Variovorax paradoxus: one gene and its partners. The protein of the gene in region 2 interacts with the protein of the main gene of each other region in a pairwise test. Links are inferred from orthologs where the notes say so. Each region holds a gene or a part of one and is shown on either strand. Other genes may lie near its edges.

Region 1 (4,582 bases), 530 kb from region 2 along the record:
AATGAGCGCGTGGCGGAACTCGCCGTACGCGAAGGCGACCGTGTGCGCGCCGGGCAGTTGCTCGGCAAGCTCGACACCCGCTCGCTCGCGCTGCGCGTGGCGCAGTCGCAGGCGCGCATCGGCGTGCAGGAGCAGGCCCTTCTGCGCCTGAAGACCGGCAGCCGCCCCGAAGAACTGGCGCAGGCCGGCGCCCAGGTGGCCGCCGCGCAGGCCGATGCCGACCTGGCGCAGCAGCAGCTCGCGCGCCTGCAGGCCATCGGCCAGACCACGGCCGGCCGCGCCGTGAGCCAGCAAGACCTCGACAGCGCTCAGGCCCGCCGCAAGGTGGCGCTGGCGCAGCTGGACAACGCCCGCAAGGCACAGCAGCTCGCGGTGGCCGGCCCGCGCAAGGAAGACATCGCGCAGGCGCAGGCGCAGCTCGAATCGGCCCGCGCCGACCTCGCGCTCATGAATCACCAGCTGGCAGAAGCCGAGCTCAAGTCGCCCATCGATGCCGTGGTGCGCGCCCGCCTGCTCGAACCCGGCGATATGGCCTCGCCGCAGCGCCCGGCCTTCACGCTGGCCATCACCGATCCCAAGTGGGTGCGCGCCTATGTGGCCGAACCCAACCTGGGCCGCGTGCGCCCCGGGCAGCAGGCAAGCGTGACCACAGACAGCCAACCCGACCAGCCGGTGGCTGGCAAGGTGGGCTACATCTCGTCGGTGGCCGAGTTCACGCCCAAGACGGTGCAGACCGAAGAGCTGCGAAGCAGCCTCGTGTATGAAATACGCGTGATGGTCGACGACAAGGAAGACCGGCTGCGGCTCGGCATGCCGGCGACCGTGCGGCTGCAGCTGACTTCGAACGGCAGGCCGTGATGACGAACCTCATCGCTCGTCGTCGCGCATTGCTCCCTCCCCTTCCGGGGGAGGGCTGGGGTGGGGGCAAGCAGCGTGTCCATCGGGCGCTCTGCCCTGCCCCCATCCCAACCTTCCCCCGAGAGGGGAAGGAGCAAGGCCGCATGCCAGGAGGGACGTTGAATGCTGCGCGCTGAGCCGGCCGTCAGCGGACGCTCGCTGCACAAGCGCTTCACGGTCAAGGCGTCGAAGACAGCCGTGCACGCGCTCGACGGCGTGTCGCTCGAAATTCCTGCCGGCACGCTCACCGCGCTGGTCGGGCCCGACGGCGCGGGCAAGACGACGCTGCTGCGGCTCATGGCCGGCCTGATGCGCGCCGACGAAGGCGAACTGCGCGTGCTGGGCATCGATGTATCCGCCGACCCGCAGGCGGTGCAGGACCGCATCAGCTACATGCCCCAGCGCTTCGGCCTCTACGAAGACCTGAGCGTGCAGGAGAACCTCGACCTCTACGCCGACTTGCACGGCGTGCCGCCTACGCAGCGGCGCGACCGCTATGCGCGGCTGATGGAAATGACCGACCTCGGCCGCTTTACCGACCGCCCCGCGGGCAAATTGTCAGGCGGCATGAAGCAGAAGCTCGGCCTGGCCTGCACGCTGGTGCGCTCGCCCGACCTGCTGCTGCTCGACGAGCCCACCGTGGGTGTTGACCCGCTCTCGCGGCGCGAGCTCTGGCAGATCGTTCAGCAGCTGGTCGACGAAGAAAAACTTTCCGTCATCGTGAGCACCGCTTACCTCGACGAGGCCGAGCGCTGCAGCCATGTGTTCGTGCTGCGCGAAGGCCAGCTGATTGCAGAAGGCACGCCGGCCGAGATCCGCGACCGCGCCGAGGGCCTGTGCTTCGTCGCCACGCCGCCGCCGGGCGAGGCACCGCGCCTGATGCAGGCCCGCCTGCTCGATGCGCAGCAAGACATCGTCGATGCCGTTCCGCACGGCGGCGAGGTGCGCTTCATCCGCCGGCCCGGCACCGGCGATGCGGCGCTTGCGGCGCTGCTGGCCGGCGCCCGTGCCGAACCGGTGCCGCCCCGGCTTGAAGACGGCTTCATGACGCTGCTGCGCACGCAGCAGGCACCCGCTGCAGTAGCGCAACCAGCGGTGGCCGATAGCCTTGCCCCGGCCGCGGGCGAGCCCGGCGAAGTGGTCATCGAAGTGAAAGACCTGGTGCGCCGCTTCGGCGACTTCGTGGCCGTGGCGAGCACCAGCTTCTCCGTGCGGCGCGGCGAAATCTTCGGCCTGCTCGGGCCCAACGGCGCGGGCAAGACCACCACCTTTCGCATGCTCTGCGGCCTGCTGCCCGCCAGCGGCGGCCAGTTGCGCGTGGCCGGCGTCGACTTGCGCCATGCGCGCGCGCAGGCCCGGCAGCGCATCGGCTACGTGTCGCAGAAATTCGCGCTCTACGGCAACCTTACCGTGCGCGAGAACCTTTCGTTCTTCGGCGGCGCCTACGGCCTGCGCGGACAGAAGCTGCAGGCGCGCATGGACACCGTGCTGCGCCAGTTCGACCTGGAGCGGGAACTCGACGCGCCCAGCGGACAGCTGCCCGGCGGCTACAAGCAGCGCCTTGCCATGGCGACGGGCCTGCTGCACGAACCCGAGATTCTCTTTCTGGACGAACCCACCAGCGGCGCCGACCCGCTCGCGCGCCGCGAGTTCTGGCGCCGCATCACGGCGCTGGCCGAAGGCGGCACCACCGTCGTCATCACGACCCACTTCATGGAAGAGGCGGAATACTGCGACCGCATCGTGATCCAGGACGCGGGCAAGGTGCTGGCCATCGGCACCCCGCTCGAAGTGCGGGCGCAGGCGCTCGACGGTGAGCGGGAAGAACAGCGCATCGACATGGAACAGGCCTTCATCGGAATCGTCGAGAAAGCGCGTCGGCAAGAGCGCCATATAAAAAGCGAGAAGGAAAGCGAGAAGGTGGCGGCATGAGCGGCTTCTGGACCCGGCTCATCTCGCTCACGCGCAAGGAGTTTCGCCAGTTGCTGCGCGACCGAAGCAACCTGGCCATCGGCATCCTGCTGCCGATGGTGCTGATCCTGATCTTCGGCTACGGTATGTCGCTCGACGTGAAGAACGCACCGGTGGGCGTGGTGCTCGAAGACTCGTCGCCCACGGCGCATGAAGCCATTGCCGGCCTGCAGCTCTCGCCCACCATCGCGCCCGTGCTGCTCGGCTCCATGCACGACGCCGAGGCGTTGATGCGCGAGCGCAAGATCGACGGCATCGTGCGCGTGCCGGCGGACTTTTCGCGCTCGCTGGCCGCGGGCAACGCGCGCGTGCAGCTCATCGTGCACGGCGCGGACGCCGGGCGCGCGACCATCATCCTGGCCTACGTAAGCGGCGCTCTCGCGCAAACGGCCGTGCGGCAGGCCGACCGCGGCGGGCGCACCACCGGCGCAGACGCCCCCGTCATCGGCCGGGTGACGGTGGAGCAGCGCATGTGGTTCAACACCGCGAACACCAGCACCTGGTACCTGGTACCCGGGCTCATCGTGCTCATCATGACGCTGGTCGGCGCGTTTCTCACCGCACTGGTCATGGCACGCGAATGGGAGCGCGGCACGCTCGAGGCGCTGTTCGTCACGCCCGTGCGCCCGGTAGAAATACTGCTGGCCAAGATCATTCCGTACTTTGCGGTGGGCATGCTGGGCCTGGCCCTGTGCCTGCTGGCCGCTCGCTTTCTGTTCGCGGTGCCCATGGTCGGCTCGCCGTTCGCGGTGGTGCTCAGTTCGATGCTCTACCTGATCGTGGCGGTGAGCCTTGGCCTCGTGATCTCGTCCGTCACGCGCAATCAGTTTCTCGCGAGCCAGGTGGCGCTGATCGCAACCTTCATGCCTTCGATGATGCTGTCGGGCTTTTTGTTCGACCTGCGCAATGTGCCTGCCGTGGTGCGCGCCATCGGCCATGTGCTGCCGGCCACCTACTTCATGGACCTGATCAAGACACTGTTTCTCGCCGGCGACGTCTGGCCTCTGATCTTGCGCAACTGCGCAATCCTCGCGGCCTATGCGGTCGGGCTGCTGCTGCTTGCCCGCGCCGTCACGCGCAAGAGCCTCGACTGACGGAAGGCGCCCCATGACCGATTTTCTGCTGCGCATCGCCAACCTCTGCCGCAAGGAGCTGCTTGCCATTCTCAAGGACCCGGCAAGCCGCGTGATCCTGTTCGTTCCGGCCATCATGCAAAGCCTCATCTTCGGGTACGGCGCCACGTACGACCTTTCGAACGTGCCCTATGCCCTGCTCGACCAGAGCCGCACGGGTGCGTCGACGGAGCTGATTGCGCACCTGGACAGCACCGGCGTCTTTCATCGGGTGGCCACGCTGCGCACGCAGGCCGATATCCGCGAGGTGATCGACACCGAGAAGGCGCTGATGGTGATACAGATTGCGCCCAACTTCGAGCAGTTGCTCAGCGCCGGCCAGCCCGCGGCCATCCAGCTGATCCTGGATGCCCGCAACTCGAACACGGCGGGCTCGGCGGCCGGCTACGTGGGCTCGGTGGTCGAACGCTACAACGCCGAACTGCGCACGCGCGCCGGGGCGCCAATGGCCCCGCTCACCATCGAATCGCGCGCTTGGTTCAACCCGAACCTCGAGACGCGGTGGAACCTGCTGCCCGGCCTGATCGCCGCGCTCAGCATGCTGCAGACGCTGCTGCTCACCGCGCTTTCGGTGGCACGCG
Region 2 (4,987 bases):
GTCCGCGTCCTTCAGCACCGGCACCACGAGCCCGTTGGGCGTGTCGGCCGCAAAGCCGATGTTGTAGTACTGCTTGTAGACGAGCTGGTCGCCGTCGAGGCTGGCGTTGAAGTCAGGAAACTTCTTGAGCGCGGCAACCACCGCCTTGATCACGAAGGCGAGCATCGTGACCTTGATGCCCGACTTTTCGTTTTCCTTGTTGGTGGAAACGCGGAAGGCTTCGAGCTCGGTGATGTCGGCTTCGTCGTTGTTGGTGACGTGCGGAATCATCACCCAGTTGCGGTGCAGGTTGGCACCGCTGAGCTTCTTGATGCGCGACAGGTCCTTGCGCTCGACAGCGCCGAACTTCGCAAAGTCGACCTTCGGCCACGGAATGAGGCCCAATGCCGCGCCGTCCGCGCTGCCGCCACCGGCTGGCGCCTTGGCTGCGGATGCCTTGGTGCTGGCCTGGCCGCTCATCACGGCCTTGGTGAAGCCCTGGACGTCTTCCTGGGTGATGCGGCCCTTGGGACCGGAGCCCTTGACCTCTTCGAGCGGCACGCCGAGTTCGCGGGCGAACTTGCGCACCGAGGGAGAAGCGTGCGGCAGCTTGCCGGTGGGCGCCACAGTGGGTTCGTGCGGTGCGGCAGCAGCTGGCGGAGTTGCAGCGGCCGCCGATGGAGCGGCAACCGGAGTTGGCACACTGGCGGTCGCCGTTGCCGGCGCAGCGGCTGCAGCAGCCTGCGCGGGCGCAGGCGCAGGGGCCGCACCACCTGCGGCGCCTTCCAGCACGGCAATCAGGTCACCGATATTGACCGTGTCGCCCACCTTGACCTTGAGCTCCTTGAGCACGCCTGCAGCCGACGACGGAATTTCCATCGAGGCCTTGTCCGATTCGACGGTGATGAGCGACTGGTCGGCCGCGATGGTGTCGCCGGGTTTCACCAGCAACTCGATGACCGCGACATCCTTGAAATCGCCGATGTCGGGCACCTTGATTTCGATGGGGCCCGAAGCCGCAGGCGCGGCAGCCGGAGCAGGCGCCGCGGCTGCGGGCGCCGGTGCGGCAGCCGCAGGAGCCGCAGCGGCTGCAGGCGCCGAAGCCGGTGCCGCCGCAGCCCCTTCGGCCTCGAGCACGAGGACCACGGAGCCCTCTTTCACCTTGCCGCCGACCTCGACCTTGATTTCTTTCACCACACCGGCGGTCGACGACGGAATCTCCATCGACGCCTTGTCCGATTCCACGGTGATGAGCGACTGCTCGGCCTTGACCGTGTCGCCCACCTTCACAAGCACCTCGATCACCGCGACTTCATCGAAATCGCCGATGTCCGGCACCTTCACTTCCACTGCTGCCATATCGTTGTCTCCCGCCGTGAGGCGCCGTTCGTTCGTTGGTTGTTGATGTTCAGGCGTAAAGCGGATTGACCTTGTCGACATTGATGCCGTACTTCTTGATCGCTTCAACCACCTTGGCCACGGGCACTGTGCCATCTTCGCTCAGCGCCTTGAGCGCGGCCACCACGATGTAGTGGCGGTTGATTTCGAAGTGCTCGCGCAGCTTGTTGCGGAAGTCGCTGCGGCCGAAGCCATCGGTGCCCAGCACCTTGTAGTTGCGGCCCTTCGGAATGAAGGGGCGGATCTGCTCCGCGTACGCCTTCATGTAGTCGGTCGACGCGATCACCGGGCCGGTGGTCGGCGAGAGCTGCTCGGCCACGAAAGGCACGCGCGGCGTCTGGTCGGGGTGCAGCAGGTTCCAGCGGTCGGCGTCCTGGCCGTCGCGCGTCAGCTCGTTGAAGCTCGGGCAGCTCCACACGGAAGCCGACACGCCCCAGTCCTTCTCGAGCAGTTCCTGCGCGGCAAAGCTTTCGCGCAGGATGGTGCCGCTGCCCAGCAGCTGCACCGTGGGTGCCTTGGCCTTGAGCGCGGGGCCCTGCTTCGACAGGTACATGCCCTTGATGATCTGCTCTTCAGTGCCGGGTTGCAGGCCGGGCATCGGGTAGTTCTCGTTGAGCAGCGTCAGGTAGTAATAGACGTTGTCCTGCTTCTCGACCATGCGCTTCAGGCCATGGTGCAGGATCACGCCCACTTCGTGCGCGAAGGTCGGGTCGTAGCTCACGCAGTTGGGAATGGTGTTGGCCAGGATGTGGCTGTGGCCATCTTCGTGCTGCAGGCCTTCGCCGTTGAGCGTGGTGCGCCCCGACGTACCGCCCAGCAGGAAGCCGCGCGCCTGCATGTCTCCGGCCGCCCAGGCCAGGTCGCCGATACGCTGGAAGCCGAACATCGAGTAGTACACGTAGAACGGCACCATGATGCGGTTGTTGGTGCTGTACGACGTGGCCGCGGCAATCCAGCTGGACATGCCGCCGGCTTCGTTGATGCCTTCCTGCAGGATCTGGCCGGCCTTGTCTTCCTTGTAGTACATGACCTGGTCCTTGTCGACCGGTGTGTACTGCTGGCCTGCGGGGTTGTAGATGCCGATCTGGCGGAACAACCCTTCCATGCCGAAGGTGCGGGCCTCGTCCACCAGGATGGGCACCACGCGCGGGCCCAGCGCCTTGTCGCGCAAGAGCTGCGTCAAGAAGCGCACATAGGCCTGCGTGGTCGAGATCTCGCGGCCTTCGGCCGTGGGTTCCATCACCGACTTGAAGGTGTCGAGCGAAGGCACCGTGAAGCTCTCGTCGGCCTTGGTGCGGCGGTGCGGCAGGTAGCCGCCGAGGGCCTTGCGGCGCTCGTGCAGGTACTTCATTTCCGGCGTGTCGTCGGCCGGCTTGTAGAACGGCAGATCGGCAATCTTGCTGTCCGGAATCGGAATGTTGAAGCGGTCGCGGAAGGCCATGATGTCCTCGTCGCTGAGCTTCTTGGTCTGGTGGACGTTGTTCTTGCCCTCGCCGATCTTGCCCATGCCAAAGCCCTTGACCGTCTTGATCAGGAGCACCGTGGGCTGGCCTTCGTGCTTCACGGCCGCATGGAAAGCGGCGTAGACCTTCTGCGAATCGTGCCCGCCGCGGCGCAGCTGCCAAATGTCGTCGTCGCTCATCTTGGAAACCATCTCGAGCGTGCGCGGGTCGCGGCCGAAGAAATGCTTGCGAACGTAGGCGCCGTCGTTGGCCTTGAAGGCCTGATAGTCGCCGTCGTTGGTTTCCATCATGATCTTGCGCAGCGCACCTTCCTTGTCGCGCGCCAGCAGCGGATCCCAGTTGCTGCCCCAGATCAGCTTGATGACGTTCCAGCCCGAACCGCGGAATTCACCCTCGAGTTCCTGGATGATCTTGCCGTTGCCGCGCACTGGGCCGTCCAGGCGCTGCAGGTTGCAGTTGATCACGAAGATCAGGTTGTCGAGCTTCTCGCGCGCCGCCAGGCCAATGGCGCCCATCGACTCGACTTCGTCCATTTCGCCGTCGCCGCAGAACACCCAGACCTTGCGGTTCTCGGTGTTGGCAATGCCGCGGGCGTGCAGGTATTTGAGGAAACGGGCCTGGTAGATGGCCATCAGCGGCCCAAGGCCCATCGAGACCGTGGGAAATTGCCAGAACTCGGGCATCAGTTTCGGATGCGGGTAGCTCGACAGGCCCTTGCCGTCGACTTCCTGCCGGAAATTGAGCAGCTGCTCTTCGGTCAGGCGGCCTTCCAGGTAGGCGCGGGCATAAATGCCGGGGGACACGTGGCCTTGGATGTAGAGGCAATCCCCGCCGTGGTTTTCGCTCTCGGCGTGCCAGAAGTGGTTGAAGCCCGCGCCGAACATGTTCGCCAACGAGGCAAAGGAGCCGATGTGGCCGCCCAGGTCACCGCCTTCGGGCGGATGGTGGCGATTGGCCTTGACCACCATGGCCATGGCGTTCCAGCGCATGTAGGCGCGCAGCCGCTCTTCGATTTCGAGGTTGCCGGGGCAGCGCTCTTCCTGGTCGGGCTCCAGGGTGTTGACGTAGGCCGTATTGGCCGAGAACGGCTTGTCGATGCTGTGCTGCCGCGCATGTTCCAGCAACTGCTCTAGAAGGAAGTGAGCCCGCTCAGGCCCCTCGCTCTGAATAACGGAGGACAGTGCATCCATCCATTCACGGGTCTCCTGGGCGTCCGCGTCGTTCGCGGCCGAGCCGAACAGGTTCTCGGGATTTGCCGACATGCTTGTCTCTCCTATTAGGGCTGTGGCTGTAATTTAAGTGCGGTCTTCAATAAACGCGGGCGAGTTTCGCATAGAAATGCTTCTATTTCAAATGGCGCACATTGATTTCTTAATGTGATATTTATGATCAGGGTTGTCATGGCTGCAGCCGCACCGGAACCAATGCCCGCGCCTCTTTCCTGCGCTGCGCAAGGGTGCATCCCCTAAACTCGGAAGATGCCTCTTTCCTCTCCGCTGGCGGTGGCCCGCAGCGCCGTGAATGCGTCCCCTCTGTCCTGGTGGCGCCGCTGGTGGCGCCGGCAAACGCCGGTGCTGCAAGACGCAGTTGCCATGCTCGCGCCCATTGCGGCGGTGCTGCTGTTTCTTGCCGCCATCGTTTCGGCGTTCTGGTACCTGCGCACCGAGGAAGTCGAGCGAGAGCAGGAATCGGTTCGGCGCGACGTCGAATACGCGCAGCAACGCATGCGCCTGCGCCTCCTGGAACGACAGGAACAGCTGATGCGCATTGCGCGCGACGCGTCGAACCGCGAAATCGATCCGGTCGAGTTCGCAAGCCGCGCGGAATCGCTGGTGAGCCAGTTCCCCGAGCTTCAGACGGTCACCTGGATCGACGATCGCCGCCGCTTCAAGGCCGGCTATTCCGCGCCGAGCGTGCACCCGGCGCAGCAACACCTGATCGGCGACGTGCTGCGGCCAGGCGACATCGAGAGCAACTACGCATTGGCGCGCGAGCTGCGCCAGCCGGTGTTCTCCCAGCCCATGGCAGGCGGCGACCCGACGGCGATGCTGCAGCTGCACATTCCGCTTTTCGACCAGGGCCTGTTCGCGGGCGTGGTGCTGGGCGAGTTTTCGATCGACGGCCTGCTGCGCTACGGCATGCCATCG
Region 3 (4,425 bases), 760 kb from region 2 along the record:
TCCATTCCCCTTGCAGATTTCGACGCATGGATCGGTAATTTTGCCGACGGTCTTCCGGGCGAGTACGGCGAAAGCACGGCCAGCTTCATGCAGCGCACGGGCGCTGCTTTCGATGAGTGGCGCGCGTCAGGGCAAGACGCGGTGTGGGTCACGCATGCGGGAGTGATGCGCGCGGTGCAACTGCTGCACCGCGGAGTGCGGCGCGTGGAGGCCGCGACGCAATGGCCGGCTGGCCCCATTGACTACGGGGCGTGCCTGCTGATCGAATGCGACTGACGGGCGGCAGCGTCCGCGCCATTCCATTGCCCCATCCGCGCCATGCCCGCACAGCCTTTCCACGAGCGCCTGTACGTTCGACTCGACGAAGACCCGTTGCACGGGCCCGAGGCTGCGATGCCGGCGGGGTCGCTGCGGACCTTTCCGGTTGCGGCGGCATTGCGCTCGCACGTCGCGCACATCCTGCTCTACCGCGAAGCGCTGCCTGACGGGCGCGAAGTGCTCGAGCGCGTGCTGCCCGACGGCGCGGTGCGGCTGGTCTTCAACCTTGGCGATGCGCCCTCTGTGGGTGACGGCGCCGGGCAGCCCGTTGAAGCAATCGGCGCCTCGGCTGCACCGGCGCTGGTTCGGCTGCGCGGCAACGTCGAGGGGCTGTCGGTCACGCTGCGCCCCGGCGCGGCCGCGGCGCTGCTCGGCATGCCCGCCGGCGAGATTGCCGGCACCGCGGTGCACCTCGATCAACTCTGGCGTGGCCAAGGCGCCGAACTGCGCGAACGCATGGCAGCCGCGTGTGACGACGCCTCGCGGGTTGCGGTGCTGTGCGCCATGCTCCGGCAGCGGCTGGCGCAGGCTGACGCGGCCCTTCAACCGGCCACCCCTTTGGCCGCAATAAAGGCGGCGCAGCTGATCGGGGAATCGGGCGGGCGGCAGTCGCTGCGCGATGTGGCGGCAGCGGTCGGAATCGGCGAGCGCCGGTTGCAGCAGCTGTTCCAACAGCAGGTGGGCCTCTCGCCGCGCACGTGGGGCAGGCTCGCGCGGCTGCATGCCTGCCTGCGCGCCTTGCGGCAGCCGCGGCCGCGCATGCCCGGCTGGGCGGAACTGGCGCTCGATGGCGGCTTCTACGACCAGTCGCACCTGGTCAACGAGTTCAAGGCGCTCAGCGGCCTCACGCCGACCGAGTTTCTCGGCCGCACGGTTTCGGTTTCTTCCAATACGGCGACGTGACGCGGCGGTACCTTCGGGCTTCGAACTCGGAGAAAAAGGAAAGAACTCGATGCAAGACGACGAAGCCAAGAAGCCGCTGAAGGGCCGCGTGGCCGTGGTGACCGGCGCCAGCCGGGGCGCCGGCCGCGGCATTGCCCTGGAGCTGGGCGCGGCGGGGGCCACCGTGTACGTCACAGGCCGCAGCACGCGCGCGCGGCCGGCCGAAAGCTATGGACGCATCCTCGCGCTCTCGGAACTCGAAGCCCTCCCGGGCAGCATCGACGATACGGCCGATGAACTCACGCGCATGGGCGGCCACGGCATTGCGGTGCGCTGCGACCACACACAGGAAGACGACGTGGCAAGCCTCTTCGCGCGGGTGCAGCGCGAGCAGGGCCGCCTCGACGTGCTGGTGAACAACGCCTGGGGCGGGCACGAAACCTTCGACGGCGTTTTCGAGGCACCGTTCTGGGAGCATCCGCTTTCCAACTGGGACTCGATGTTCGACCGCGGCGTGCGCAACCACCTGCTCGCGAGCCGGTTCGCGGCGCCGCTCATGGTGGCGCAGAAGAGCGGCCTGATCGCGATCACCAGCTTCTGGGACCGCGACAAGTACATGCGCGGCAACCTGTTCTACGATCTCGCCAAGTCGGCGATGAACCGGTTGGCCTTTGGCATGGCCGAGGAACTCCGCCCGCACGGTGTGGCGTCGCTTGCGCTTTCACCGGGCTGGATGCGAACCGAGTTCGTGCTCGCCGGGCACAAGACCGACGAAGCGCATTGGCGTGAACGCCCGGCGCTCGCAAGAACCGAGTCGCCGCGCTACCTGGGCCGCGCCATTGCCGCGCTGGCGGGCGACGCGCGGGTGATGCAGAAAAGCGGCGGCGTGCACCGCGTGGCTGACCTAGCGCGTGAATACGGCTTTACCGACATCGACGGACGGCAGCCCGAAGCATTCGAGCTCTAGCCTGGGCAAGGGTCGGCATCAGGCCGACTTGGGCCGAGGCGTCTTCGGCTTGTAGTCGCAGTAGGGCGCCACCGCGCATTCCCAGCACTTTGGCGTGCGCGCCACGCAGATGTAGCGCCCATGCAAGATGAGCCAGTGGTGCGCATGCAGCCGAAACTCGAAAGGCACCCGCTTCTCCAGCTTGAGCTCCACTTCGAGCGGCGTCTTGCCCGGCGCAAGCCCGGTGCGGTTGCTGACGCGAAAGATGTGCGTGTCCACGGCAATCGTCGCCTCGCCGAATGCCACGTTGAGCACCACGTTCGCGGTCTTGCGCCCGACGCCCGGCAGCGCCTCGAGCTCGGCGCGCGTGCGCGGCACTTCGCCGCCGTGCTGCTCCACGAGCATGCGGCAAGTCTCGATCAGGTGCTTGGCCTTGCTGCGGTAGAGCCCGATGGTCTTGATGTATTCCTCCAGGCCTTCCACGCCCAGCCTCAGGATGGCTTGTGGCGTGTTCGCCACCGGAAAAAGCTTGCGGGTGGCCTTGTTCACGCCCACGTCCGTCGCCTGCGCGGAAAGCAGCACGGCGGCCAGCAGCTCGAAGGGCGTGGCGTATTCAAGCTCGGTTTCAGGGGTGGGATTGGCCGCCTGCAGGGTGGCGAAGAAGAGGGGAATGTTGTCTTTTTTCATGGGGGCTGGAAGCGCGGCGCTCGTCTGCCGTATGGGGGCGGTGTGGGGGCGGGCAGCGATAGTTGCAATATATCGTTGAAAGCCGATGGCCTTACGCAGCTTTATTGCCCGCGGCTTTCGCCACAATAGCGCCTCAGAAAGTGAGACTTCCCATGCAATTCGCTTCCCGCCTCGACAACGTCGAAACCTCCGCCATCCGCGAACTCTTCAAGCTGCTGGGCAAGCCCGGCATCATCAGCTTTGCGGGCGGATTTCCCGACAGCGCCATGTTCGACGTCGAGGGCCTGAAGGAGGCGAGCCAGAAGGCGCTGACCGAAGAACCCGGCGGCGCGCTGCAATATGGCGCTACGGAGGGCTACGAGCCGCTGCGCACGCAGCTCAGCGCCTTCATGAAGACCAAGGGTGTCGAGGTGGACCCGACCGGCCTGATCGTCACCACCGGCAGCCAGCAGGCGCTCGACCTGCTGGGCAAGACCATGATCTCGCCCGGCGACAAGGTGATTGTCGAAGGTCCGACCTTCCTGGCCACCATCCAGTGTTTTCGGCTGTACGGCGCCCAGCTCATCAGTGCGCCCATCGACGCCAACGGCGTGAAGACCGACGAGCTCGAAAAGCTCATTGCCGAGCACAAGCCCAAGTTCGTCTACCTGATTCCCACCTTCGGCAACCCGAGCGGCGCCATGCTGAGCCTGGAGCGCCGCAAGAAGGTGCTCGAGCTGGCCGTCAAGTACCAGACGCTGATCGTCGAGGACGACCCCTACGGCGACCTGTACTTCGGTGAGGCACCGCCGCCTTCGATCATGGCTTTGAGCAAGGACGTGCCGGGCAGCCGCGAGCTGCTCGCCCATTGCGGCAGCCTCAGCAAGGTGCTGAGCCCGGGCCTTCGCATCGGCTGGATGATCGCCCCCGCCGAGCTGCTGGCCAAGGCCACCATGTGCAAGCAGTTCAGCGATGCGCACACCAGCACCTTCTCGCAGGCCACGGCCGCGCAATACCTCAAGAGCGGCCGCATGCCGGCCACGCTGGCGCATGTGCGCGAGGTGTACGGCCAGCGCGCGCAGGCCATGGGCGCGGCGCTGAAGCGCGAGTTGGGTGATGCGGTGAGCTTTACCCAGCCGCAGGGCGGCTTGTTCTTCTGGGCCCGCCTCACCGGTGCCAACGGCAAGCTGGCCGATGCAACCGAACTGGCCAAGCGCGCCATCGAGCAGCTGGTGGCCTTTGTGCCGGGCGCGCCGTTCTATGCCGAGAAGCCCGATCTGGCGACGCTGCGGTTGAGCTTTGCGACGGCCGACGTGACGAAGATCGAAGAGGGCGTGAAGCGCCTGGGCCAGGCGCTGTAGATCTTCAGGGCGAGCGGTGCAGCCGCGGCGCCGCCAGCAGCGCCAAGTTGTCCTCGATGGCCGCATCCACATTGGGATAGCGGCCTTTCATTTTCGACAGCGTCATGATGGTCTGGAGCGCCTTCAGGTCCTTGACCGAGGGCGCGACCTTGATCTGCGCGATGGCCGCCGATGCGTTGCCGCCGTTGACCAATGCCATTACCTTGCTTGCCCAGTCGTTTGCGCGCGCCATGTCTTTACCTGCTTTCCATT

The links.
Region 1: the proteins of aceE (region 2) and QHG62_RS06100 interact in binary tests that used the Escherichia coli proteins (3 or more experiments, as listed by UniProt). The link is inferred for Variovorax paradoxus from one-to-one orthologs.
Region 3: the proteins of aceE (region 2) and nth interact in binary tests that used the Escherichia coli proteins (3 or more experiments, as listed by UniProt). The link is inferred for Variovorax paradoxus from one-to-one orthologs.

The regions. Positions count from the first base shown.
Region 1 is NZ_CP123990.1:1,254,354-1,258,935, reverse strand. What follows is about bases 561-3,424. They hold QHG62_RS06100 (ATP-binding cassette domain-containing protein), read left to right. Parts: upstream 561-1,020; coding sequence 1,021-2,829; downstream 2,830-3,424. Other genes in these bases: QHG62_RS06095 (ABC transporter permease), read left to right, coding at 2,826-3,424; QHG62_RS06105 (HlyD family efflux transporter periplasmic adaptor subunit), read left to right, coding at 561-858. Outside these bases: more of QHG62_RS06105, read left to right, coding at 1-560; more of QHG62_RS06095, read left to right, coding at 3,425-3,962; QHG62_RS06090 (ABC transporter permease), read left to right, coding at 3,976-4,582. UniProt on the Escherichia coli protein: Part of the ABC transporter complex YbhFSR that could be involved in efflux of cefoperazone. Probably responsible for energy coupling to the transport system.
Region 2 is NZ_CP123990.1:1,782,215-1,787,201, reverse strand. The notes cover bases 1,188-4,456. They hold aceE (pyruvate dehydrogenase (acetyl-transferring), homodimeric type), read right to left. Parts: upstream 4,103-4,456; coding sequence 1,388-4,102; downstream 1,188-1,387. Other genes in these bases: QHG62_RS08775 (PAS domain-containing sensor histidine kinase), read left to right, coding at 4,319-4,456; aceF (dihydrolipoyllysine-residue acetyltransferase), read right to left, coding at 1,188-1,338. Also shown: more of aceF, read right to left, coding at 1-1,187; more of QHG62_RS08775, read left to right, coding at 4,457-4,987. UniProt on the Escherichia coli protein: Component of the pyruvate dehydrogenase (PDH) complex, that catalyzes the overall conversion of pyruvate to acetyl-CoA and CO(2).
Region 3 is NZ_CP123990.1:2,540,565-2,544,989, reverse strand. What follows is about bases 1,010-3,716. They hold nth (endonuclease III), read right to left. Parts: upstream 2,834-3,716; coding sequence 2,186-2,833; downstream 1,010-2,185. Other genes in these bases: QHG62_RS12365 (PLP-dependent aminotransferase family protein), read left to right, coding at 2,986-3,716; QHG62_RS12375 (SDR family NAD(P)-dependent oxidoreductase), read left to right, coding at 1,271-2,167; QHG62_RS12380 (helix-turn-helix domain-containing protein), read left to right, coding at 1,010-1,221. Outside these bases: QHG62_RS12385 (histidine phosphatase family protein), read left to right, coding at 1-276; more of QHG62_RS12380, read left to right, coding at 319-1,009; more of QHG62_RS12365, read left to right, coding at 3,717-4,173; QHG62_RS12360 (hypothetical protein), read right to left, coding at 4,178-4,405. UniProt on the Escherichia coli protein: DNA repair enzyme that has both DNA N-glycosylase activity and AP-lyase activity. The DNA N-glycosylase activity releases various damaged pyrimidines from DNA by cleaving the N-glycosidic bond, leaving an AP (apurinic/apyrimidinic) site.